DNA from 2 places in the Rhizobium sp. BG4 genome. Region 2 is predicted to be linked to the other one. Evidence: riboswitches for the same ligand, from Rfam matches in the RefSeq annotation. Region 2 holds a riboswitch; the other holds the start of a gene.
What was found. Region 2 has a riboswitch for thiamine pyrophosphate ahead of thiB (thiamine ABC transporter substrate binding subunit). Riboswitches for the same ligand answer to the same signal wherever they lie in the genome.

Region 1 (5,306 bases), on a different replicon from region 2:
CCCCTGATGTCAAGCTCTCCCCCGATCTCAGCGGGGCCAATGTCGAGGATGCGGGCGAGCATAACCGCGCGGTCGTGCTGCGCTGCATCCACCGGCAGGCGCCGATTTCTCGCGCGGAGATCGCCAGGCAGACGGGCTTCACCAAGCCGGCGATCGCCCGCATCGTCGACCGCCTACTCGACGAAGGGCTGATCATCGAGGCTCGCCGCCGCCATGGTTTGCGCGGCCAGCCGGCAATCGAGCTCGAGATCAATCCGGACGCATTCTTCGCGATCGGCATCAATATCGATCGCGATCACCTGACCATCCTTGCGGTCGATGCCGTCGGCAATGTCCGCGCCCGCGTCCATCACGAGAAGCGCTACATCCTGCCGGCCGAATTCATGCAGCTGTCGGCCGACGCGATATCGCATTTCCAGCGCAGCCGCCTGATCGATGACGCACATCTGGCCGGCATCGGCCTGGCGATGCCCGACTGGCTCGGCGAAATCGCCTTCCCCGGCAGGCCTGCCAACTACTGGGAATGGATGGAATTCGATGTGCGCGCTGCCCTCGAGGATCTGACGCAGCATCCTGTTTTCATCGAAAACGAAACCAACGCTGCCGCATTGGCCGAGCTCGATTACGGGCTCGGCGCCGAGAGCCGCAGCTTCCTCTATATCGCCGTCAACGCCTGCCCCGGCGGCGGTCTCGTTCTCGACGGTAACGGCCATCGCGGTGCGATGGGCCTCAGCGGTGAAATCGGCTGGGTGCCGATCGCCGACGGCAAGGATGAAAGCACACAGAAGGTGCGCCTGCTCGGCGAGATCTTCTCGCTCTTCTGCCTTTATCAGTTCCTCGCGGAGCATGGCATCAAGGTCAGCGTGCCCCAGGATCTCCTGACGCTCGATGCCCGCGGCAAGCGGCTGGTCTCGCAGTGGCTGAAGGAGATGAGCGCGCATCTTGCGGTCGCCGTCCGCCATGTCGGCATGATCGTCGATCCCGACGCCATCCTGGTCGGCGGCCGGCTGCCGATCCGCATGATCGACGAGCTGCTGCGCTATGTGCATGAGCATCTGGACGCCAGCGACGGCGCCCTGCCCTCGATCCACCGCGCCTCGCTCGGCGAGGATGCCTCGGCGATCGGGGCGGCCGCCATGCCGATGGCCGCGGCGCTGATGCTGGCGTCATCGGATGAGGTTCAACGTACCCGTTCACCGCTGAAATACATGGATCGCCTGAACAATTAGCACGGCCGCTGCGGCGGCGCATGGGAGGATTTTGATGAGGATCGGTTTCTATACGTCGACGTTCAACGACCGGCCGCTTGAAGAAGTGGTGGATTTCGCAGCTTCCGCTGGTTTCGATGCCATCGAGATCGATGTCGGCGGGCACATCAAGACCCCTGACAGGGTAAAGGCCGCCGTCTCGCTTGCCCGCGAGCGCAATCTCTTCGTCTCCTCGATCACCTATTTCGGCAACCAGCTCGACGCCGATAATGCCAAGCGCAAGGATCTGCGCTCGCGCACCGCCGAATTCGCCCAGGCGATCGGCGAAACCGGCGTGCCGGTTTTCGTCATCTTTCCCGGGCGCAACGACGATGCCAGCGACGACGTCAACTATGACGATTTTGCAACCTATGTGAACGGTTTGATCGCCGAGACCGCGTCCAGCGGCCTTACCTTTGCAATCGAGAACTGGCCGGGACCGAAGGACAATTTCGTCGGTACGACGCCAAAGGGTTACGAGGAGCTGTTCAAGCGCATTCCCGACCGGCGTTTCGCGCTCGAATTCGACCCCTCGCATTTTCTGCGGACGGGTATCGATCCCTATCTGGCGCTGGATGCCGTCAAGGATCGCATCGCCATCCTGCATGCCAAGGACACGGCGGTCGATGCGACCGCGCTGCAGGCCGTCGGTTATCACGGCAAGGGTTGGTGGCAGTACAAGCTGCCGGGCCTCGGCTTGCTCGACTGGTCGAGGTTCCTGAAGCAGGCGCGCAGCTACGGCTTCGACGGCACGATTTCCATCGAGCACGAGGACGCCGCCTATGGCTGGCCGGGCAAGGACCTGGAAACTCGCAAGGAGGGCGAACGCGTCGGCCTCGGCTATCTCAGAACCGTCTTGGACAAGCTTTGATCGCAGCCTGGGGAGGACGATAATGGCTCATGTTTCAGTCAATAATGCTCGCAAGGACTACGGCGCGTTCAAGGCCATCAAGGGTGTCTCGGTCGATATCCGCGACGGCGAATTCGTCGTCCTCGTCGGACCGTCCGGCTGCGGAAAGTCGACGCTGCTCAGAATGATCGCCGGGCTTGAAGGCATCACGTCGGGCGAGATCCAGATCGGCAAGCATGTCGTCAACGAGCTAGCGCCGAAGGACCGGGACATCGCCATGGTGTTCCAGAACTACGCGCTCTATCCGCATATGACGGTCGCCAAGAACATGGGATTTTCGCTGCGGCTGAAGCGTATGCCGCGGGCGGAGATCGACAAGCGGGTCGGCAATGCCGCAAAGATCCTCGGCCTCGAAAGCCTGCTCGAACGCTATCCGAAGCAGCTCTCCGGCGGCCAGCGCCAGCGCGTTGCCATGGGCCGGGCGATCGTGCGCGATCCCGCCGTCTTCCTGTTCGACGAGCCGCTCTCAAATCTCGACGCCAAGCTTCGCGTGCAGATGCGCTCCGAGATCAAGGAACTGCACCAGCGGCTGCAGACGACAACGATCTACGTCACCCACGACCAGATCGAAGCGATGACCATGGCCGACAAGATCGTCGTCATGAGGGATGGCCGCATCGAGCAGTCAGGCTCGCCGCTCGACCTCTATGACCGGCCGAACAATCTCTTCGTCGCCGGCTTCATCGGCTCGCCCGCGATGAACTTCATCAAGGGCAGCATGACGGATACGGGCTTCCGCACCGAGGATGGCATTACCCTGCCGAGCGACCGTCGGCCTGCTGACGCGGTGACCTACGGGATCCGCCCGGAGCATTTGCAACTCGACCCAATGGCATCGAGATCACCACCGTCGTCGTCGAGCCCACCGGATCGGAAACACTGGTGATTGCGCGGCTCGGCGCGCAGACGATCAGCTGCGTCTTCCGCGAGCGGATCAGGGCTGCACCCGGCGATGTCCTGAAGGTGGCGCCCATTCACGATGCCGTACATCTCTTCGGCGCCGATGAGCAGCGCATCGCCAGTGGGGAAGCCCGGCTTAACTGATAGGGCGTGACAAGCCGCCGATAATTTGCGATGACCGTGGTGTTGAGAGACAGGGGCGTTCGCCGAAAGGCGGGCTGAGAAGTACCCTTCGAACCTGAACCAGATAATGCTGGCGGAGGGAGTCGCTCGAGGCCCTTCGCTTCCATGTGCCTGGCCTCCCGCGTCTTGCCCCGCCCCAAAAGGGACGCAAGATGACGACTTCGAGATCACCCGGGCAATTGCTGACCGCGCTGCGCGCCGCGCCGCCACTCGTTCAATGCATTACCAACTATGTCGCGATGAATATCGCCGCCAATGTCGTGCTGGCCGCGGGCGCCTCGCCCGCCATGGTCCATGCCGAAGAGGAAGCCGGTGAATTCGCCGCATTCTCCGGTGCACTGACCATCAATATCGGCACGCTCTCGCCCGCCTGGGTCAGCGGCATGAAACAGGCGGCGAAGGCTGCCGCGCGCAACGGCAAGCCATGGGTTCTCGACCCCGTGGCGCATTACGCCACCGGCTTCCGCCGCGAAAGCGTCGCGGCACTTCTCCACCTCAACCGGCGATCATCCGCGGCAATGCATCCGAAATCATCGCGCTGGCCGGCAGCGAAAGCCGTGGCCAGGGCGTCGACAGCCGCGATCCCGTCGAGCAGGCGGAAGGTGCTGCCCGCAGCATCGCGGCGCAATATGGCGCCGTTGTCGCGGTCACCGGCCCGGTCGACTTCGTCACCGACGGCACCCGCGCCGTTCGCATTTCCGGCGGTTCGCCGCTGATGCCGCAGATCACCGCGCTCGGCTGCTCGCTGACCTGCCTGACCGGCGCGTTTGCCGCGGTCGCCTCTGACGAGACCTTCGATGCGACGGTTGCCGCTCTCGCAATGTTTGCCGTCGCCGGCGAACAGGCGGCACAGGAAGCCAAGGGGCCCGGATCCTTCTCCTGGCGTTTCCTCGATGCGCTTGCCGCGCTCGATGGTCCGGCACTCGACGCCGCAGCAAGGATCAGCCAGGCGTGAAGAGCTTCGACCTCTCCCTTTATCTCGTCCTCGACCCGGAGCTCTGCTCCGGGTACGGGCTTGCCGAAACAACCCGCGCAGCCGTTGCAGGTGGAGCGACCATCGTGCAGCTGCGCGACAAGACGGCGACTACCCGGCAGATGATCGAGACGGGCCGGGCACTGCAGCGGGTCCTGTCAGGAAGCGGAGCACTGCTTGTCGTCAACGACGATGTGGAAGCGGCAATCGCGCTCAACGCCGATGGGCTGCATATCGGCCAGGAGGACCTCGGCGCCGCCGAGGCGCGCCGCCGCATCGGCCCTGATATGATCCTCGGCCTCTCGGTCGAGACGCATGCGCTTGCCGCAGCCGTCGATCCCGCCATCGTCGACTATGCGGGGATCGGCCCCGTTTTCGCGACGGCGACCAAGCCGGATCACAAGCAACCGATCGGCATCGCAGGTCTGGCGGAGCTGGTTCGTGTCTGCCCGGTTCGCTCGGTGGCAATCGGCGGCCTGAAGGCGGAACATGTGGAGCCAGTGCTCGCAACGGGCACGGAAGGGCTTGCGGTCGTCTCGGCGATCTGTGGCCAGCCGGATCCGCAAGCGGCGACGGCTGCAATCGCCGAACGCATCAGAAAGGCAGGACAATGATCCGCAACGTTCTCTCGATCGCCGGCTCCGACCCATCGGGCGGCGCCGGCATCCAGGCCGACCTCAAGGCATTCTCGGCCCGCGGCACATACGGCATGGCCGTGCTGACGGCCCTGACTGCGCAGAACACCACCGGCGTTTCCGCAGTGCAGACCGTCTCTCCGGATTTCGTCGCCGAGCAGATCCGCATGGTCTTCGCCGACGTGCGTGTCGATGCCGTCAAGATCGGTATGATCGCCAATGCCGGGATTGCCGAGGCGATTGCCGATGCGCTGCATCCGCATCGCGGCATCCCGCTGGTGCTCGACCCGGTGATGATCGCCAAGGGCGGCGCCGCCCTCCTCGATATCGCCGCGATCGGCGCGCTCACCGACCGCCTTCTGCCGCTGGCAACGATGCTGACGCCGAACCTGCCCGAAGCGGCGGCGCTGCTCGGCGAGGATCATGCCCAAGACCGCGATGCCATGCAGCAGCAGGCG
Region 2 (5,306 bases):
CGTAAGTCTTGGTGATCTTGTCGGCCTCGATGACCAGCTTGCCGGATTCCTGCGCATCCGAAACGCTCGCCTGCACCGTGCCCTGCGGACCCTTGTGGCCGCGATATTGCGAGCGCATCGTCTGCAATTCGCCGAGACGGCGCATGTTGCGCTTGCGGCGGGCGGTGACGCCGTAGCGCAGCCAGTGCTCTTCGCGCTCGATCGCCTTGCCGAGCTTGTGCTGCTCCAGCTCTTCCGCTTCGAGAACCTGATCGCGCCAGGCTTCAAAATGACCGAAGCCGCGGTCAAGCCGCCGCGACGTGCCGCGATCGAGCCAGACCGTTGCCGTCGAGACCTTCTCCAGGAACCGGCGGTCGTGCGAGATCAGAACCAGGGCGCTCCGCGTTTTCTGAAGCTCGCCTTCCAGCCATTCGATGGTGGGCAGGTCGAGATGGTTGGTCGGTTCGTCGAGCAGCAGGATATCCGGCTCTGGCGCCATGACGCGGGCAAGGGCCGCGCGGCGGGCTTCGCCACCCGAAAGGTTCTTCGGGTCTTCCTCGCCGGTCAGGCCGAGATGCGACAGCAGATAGGTGACACGATAGGGATCGTCGCCCGGCCCGAGCCCGGCTTCGGCATAGGCCTGCACGGTCGAGAAGCCGGCGAAATCGGGCGCCTGCTCAAGATAACGCACGGTCGACGACGGATGGCGGAACACCTCGCCGGACTGCGCCTCGGCAATGCCGGCAGCCATCTTCAGCAGTGTCGACTTGCCGGAACCGTTGCGGCCGACGAGGCAAATCTTGTCGCCGGGCTCCACCTGCAGGCTTGCGCCCGCCAGCAACGGCGTGCCGCCGAAGCTCAGGAAGATGTCGTCCAGTTTGAGAATGGGAGGCGCCAAGAATCAGACTCCGGAAAGATCATAAGGGCGGGCAAGGATGATCGCGCGGCCGCTGCCGAGCGTGAACCGGACCTTGCCTTCCGCCACATTGGAAATGGTACGCGATGAGCCGAAAGGCAAATGGAAATCCGAGAGCGGATAGCGGGCATTCTCGATGAAGAGCCCGCGCAGCTCGCTGAACCCGGGGACGGAAAACAGGCTGTTCTTCGGCAGATCAAGCTCGATGGTTCCGGCAAGAAGCGGAACCGCTTCCTCCACCCCTGAGGTGAGCAGCAGGTCGAAACCCTCTTCTGCAAGGCTGACGGCGTAAAGCAGATGCTGAAGCGCATGGTCGGAGCGCTCGCCCGCCAGGGCACCAGCTAGGATCAGCCTCTTCGCCCCACGCGCAATGGCTTCCGAGACGGCGATCTCGCCATCCGTCGAGGCTTTGGCGGCCGGGTAGGGCTGCTTCGGCACATCGGGAAAGGCGCCTTCGAGATCAGGCGCCGTGGAATCGAAATCGCCCACCCAGAGCTCCGGCACGACGCCGAGCTCGGCCGCATGCCGCATGCCGCCATCGGCCGCGATGAAGCGGCTACCGGCAACGGCGCTGCGCAGCCGTTCCGTCGGCGTCAGCTCGCCGCCAAGCAGGATGGTGAAGGTGGTTTCCGTCATGGGCATTGCCCATAGCGCAAAGCAGGGGTCGAGGGAAAGGGGCAGGGTTCAGCCGGGCGTACCCTTGTCGCGCCGTTCGAAGGCTTTTTCATAGCCGTCGATGAAGCGCTCATAGAGTGCGGCGAAGGCATCGACGTCCTTTTCGCTCCATCCGTCGAGGATTTCGCCGATCAGCGCCATCTTCTGCGCACGGATTTCAGCAAGCAGCCGCTGGCCGATCGGCGTCATTACCACGACGATCCGGCGCGCATCGGCCTGCGATGCCGCGCGGCGAAGAATGTTGCGGCTGACCATGTCGGCAACAACGCGGCTGGCGCGTGACGGATCGATGCGCAGCATCTCCGCGATCGTCCCGACCGTCACTTCGTCAGCCGGCTGCGCGCGGCGTACGGCATCGAGCACATCGAGATGCGATAGTTCGAGATCCGGCGCAACGCTCTGGATCGCAAGGCGCCCGATCAGCCTGCGGCCCGTCATGAGCTTCATGCGGGTCATGCTCTGGCCAATGCTCAAGACGCTTTCGCTTTCCAGCGACAGGGGATCGAGCTCGTGAATTCGGGCGGGTTTCTCGTTCATGCGGCGAGCATAACAGAAGGCTTGCGGGAAGGAAACATGCCTGCGTCATTCAAGTGTCATTGACATTTATATGCTTTTGTCACATAAATTGGCGATCAAGATCGGAACTGTCTTCATGGATATGCAGCTTGCCTCCCAGCCGCTCGTGACGGATCCCCGCCGCAGGCTTATTCTCTTCCTGTTTCTGATGACCGCGATGTTCATGGCAACGCTGGACAATCAGATTGTCTCGACGGCGCTGCCGACGATCGTGGGCGAATTCGGCCATCTCGAGCGCTTCGGCTGGATCGGCTCGGCCTATCTCCTGTCGCTCAGCGCCGTGATGCCCGTCTATGGCAAGCTCGGCGACCTCTTCGGCCGCAAATATGTGATGATGACGGCGATCGCGATCTTCACCGTCGGCTCGGCTGTCTGCGGTCTGGCCATCTCGATGAACACGCTGATTGCCGCCCGCGTGCTGCAGGGCCTCGGCGGCGGCGGCATCATGGTGTCGATCTTCGCCGTCAATGCCGACCTTTTCGAGCCGCGGGAGCGTGCCCGCTACCAAAGCTATTCCAGCCTCGTGCTGATGGCCTCCAGCGCCATCGGCCCCGTTCTCGGCGGCATGATGAGCGATCTGTTCGGCTGGCGTTCGATCTTCCTCGTCAACGTCCCCATCGGTTTCGTCGTGCTTATCGGCTTGGCGCTGATGCTGCCCTACCGCAAACCGCATCGCCGCCCGAAGATCGATTATGCCGGTGCCCTGCTCTTGGCGATGACCACCACCAGCATCGTGCTGATGGCCGATGGCAGCGAGCTCTTTGGCTCGATCCTTGCGCCGCAGAGCCTTGGCATCATCGCCGCAGGCGTTGTCTGCGCCATCGCCTGGGTCTTCGTCGAGCGCCGCGCCGCCGAACCGATCGTACCGCTGTCGCTGTTCCGCAACCCGACCTTCCCGCTTCTCCTGATCATGTCGATTACTGGCGGCGGGATCGCCATCGGCATGGCCAACTATTTCGCGCTCTTCCTGCAGACGACAACAGGCCTCTCGCCCTCGCATGCCGGCCTGCTCTTCATCATGCTGACCGGCGGCCTTGTCTGCGGTTCGTTGTTTGCCGGCCGCACCATCTCGCGCACCGGCCGCTACAAGCCCTTCGCCATCGCCAGCCTCTCCTGCAGCGCCATCGCTTTCGCGCTCCTGACACAGGTTCATGCGGGTACCCCTCTGCCCATCATCGGCCTGCTAATGGCTCTGCACGGCATCGGCATCGGGCTTGCACAGCAGGTGCCTATCATCGGCGTTCAGAACGCGGCTCCGGCCCGTGACGTCGGTGCTGCAACGGGTTCGGTGACGCTGTCGCGCATGGGCGGCGCCTCGATCGCCATCTCGATCTACGGCGCGATCATCGGCTCGCAACTCGCCAAGGTCGGCGTCTCCATCCCGGGTGTCGCCGATATCGAACAGCTGACGCCGAAGATGATGGCGGCATTGCCGGAAGCCAGCCGCCAGGCGGTGGCCGATGCCTATTCGGCAGCCTTCACGCCGCTCTTCATGACGTCCTGCGCCTTCGCCCTGATCGGCCTGATCGCGGCGTTTTTGCTGAAGCCGGTACAGCTGCCGCGCCACGGCGAGGCAAAGAATTCTGCGGCTGCAGCTGAAGCAGCCGAGTGACCTGATGAGGGCGAGCTTCGCCCTTGTCATAAAGCCGTCATCGCTATACATCTGCCAACGCTCTAACGGGGTGCCTGTGTCCGAAAGGACATCTGGCTGAGAGGCTGCAAGCCAACCCGCGGAACCTGATCCGGTTAACACCGGCGGAGGGATTAGATGCGCGCGTGACACCAGGCACCGCCCTTTTCCCGTGAAACAACTTGTATAGGAGGAGGCGCGCCATGCCCGGCCGCAAACCATTGATCGCAATTTTCGCCACGGCGCTTCTCGCCGTTACCTCGGCCATCGCTCCGGCCCAGGCCGCAGACAAGACGCTGACGGTCTATACCTACGAAAGCTTCACCTCCGAATGGGGTCCTGGCCCCAAGGTGAAGGAAGCCTTCGAGAAGACCTGCGCCTGCACCGTCAATTTCGTGAGCGTCGCCGATGGCGTCGCCCTTCTCTCACGCCTCAAGCTCGAGGGCGCCTCGACGAAGGCCGACGTCGTGCTCGGCATCGACACCAACTTGATCACCGAAGCCAAGGATACGGGCCTGTTTGACGCCAGCGGCGTCGATACCAGCGCCTTGAAGGTACCCGGCGATTTCAAGGACGATGTCTTCGTTCCCTATGACTACGGCCACTTCGCCATCATCTACGACACGCAGACGGTAAAGAACCCACCGAAAAGCATGCAGGAACTGGTCGACGGCGACCCGTCGCAGAAGATCGTCATCGAGGATCCGCGCACCTCTACGCCGGGTCTCGGCCTGCTGCTTTGGGTGAAGTCCGTTTACGGCGACAAGGCGCCGGAAGCCTGGGCCAAGCTCAAGAACCGCATCCTGACGGTCACGCCCGGCTGGTCGGAGGCCTATGGCCTGTTCACCAAGGGCGAGGCGCCGATGGTGCTCTCCTATACGACGTCCCCGGCTTACCACATGGTCGCTGAAAACACCGACCGCTATCAGGCGGCCGCCTTCTCCGAGGGCCACTATATCCAGATCGAAGTCGCCGGCCTGCTGAAGAACGCGCCAGACAAGGATCTTGCCCGCGACTTCCTGAAGTTCATGGTCACCCCCGGCTTCCAGGACACGATCCCGACCAACAACTGGATGATGCCGGTCTCGGCGACATCCACGCCCCTGCCGGATGCTTTCGGCAAGCTCGTCAACCCCTCCAAGACTTTCCTGATGTCGCCGGATGACGTCGCCAAGAACCGCAAGGCCTGGATCGACGAGTGGCTTGCGGCGATGAGCATGAACTGATGCTGCAGACGGCGGCGGAACGGCGAAATGCATTGGCGGGCGGCGCAATTGCGCTCGCCGCCATCCTGCTTTTCATCGGTATCGCTGCCGTTTCGCTTGCCGCCTCCGGCGGGGGCGCTGCCTTTGCCGGGATCATTTCCGATCCCTATATCCTCCGCGTCCTGCGCTTCACGCTGCTGCAGGCAGTCCTCTCCACGCTGCTATCGGTTTTCCTGGCGATCCCTGTCGCGCGGTCGCTCGCCCGCCAGCCGCAATTTCCCGGCCGCATCTGGATCATCCGGCTGATGGCGGTGCCGATGGGACT

Region 1: it holds a riboswitch for thiamine pyrophosphate, as region 2 does, so the genes downstream of both, thiM (hydroxyethylthiazole kinase) here and thiB (thiamine ABC transporter substrate binding subunit) in region 2, are expected to answer to the same signal.

The regions. Positions count from the first base shown of each region.
Region 1 covers NZ_CP044126.1:557,688-562,993, forward strand. Annotated here, with positions in the region: gene F2982_RS22680 (ROK family transcriptional regulator) at 1-1,229, shown strand, start outside; gene F2982_RS22685 (sugar phosphate isomerase/epimerase) at 1,264-2,118, shown strand; partial or broken gene ugpC (sn-glycerol-3-phosphate ABC transporter ATP-binding protein UgpC) at 2,141-3,201, shown strand; TPP riboswitch at 3,243-3,339, shown strand; partial or broken gene thiM (hydroxyethylthiazole kinase) at 3,393-4,195, shown strand; gene thiE (thiamine phosphate synthase) at 4,192-4,827, shown strand; gene thiD (bifunctional hydroxymethylpyrimidine kinase/phosphomethylpyrimidine kinase) at 4,824-5,306, shown strand, end outside.
Region 2 covers NZ_CP044125.1:1,957,423-1,962,728, reverse strand. Annotated here, with positions in the region: gene F2982_RS10045 (ABC-F family ATP-binding cassette domain-containing protein) at 1-877, opposite strand, end outside; gene F2982_RS10040 (thiamine diphosphokinase) at 881-1,537, opposite strand; gene F2982_RS10035 (MarR family transcriptional regulator) at 1,580-2,107, opposite strand; gene F2982_RS10030 (MDR family MFS transporter) at 2,223-3,758, shown strand; TPP riboswitch at 3,815-3,927, shown strand; gene thiB (thiamine ABC transporter substrate binding subunit) at 3,980-5,002, shown strand; gene thiP (thiamine/thiamine pyrophosphate ABC transporter permease ThiP) at 5,002-5,306, shown strand, end outside.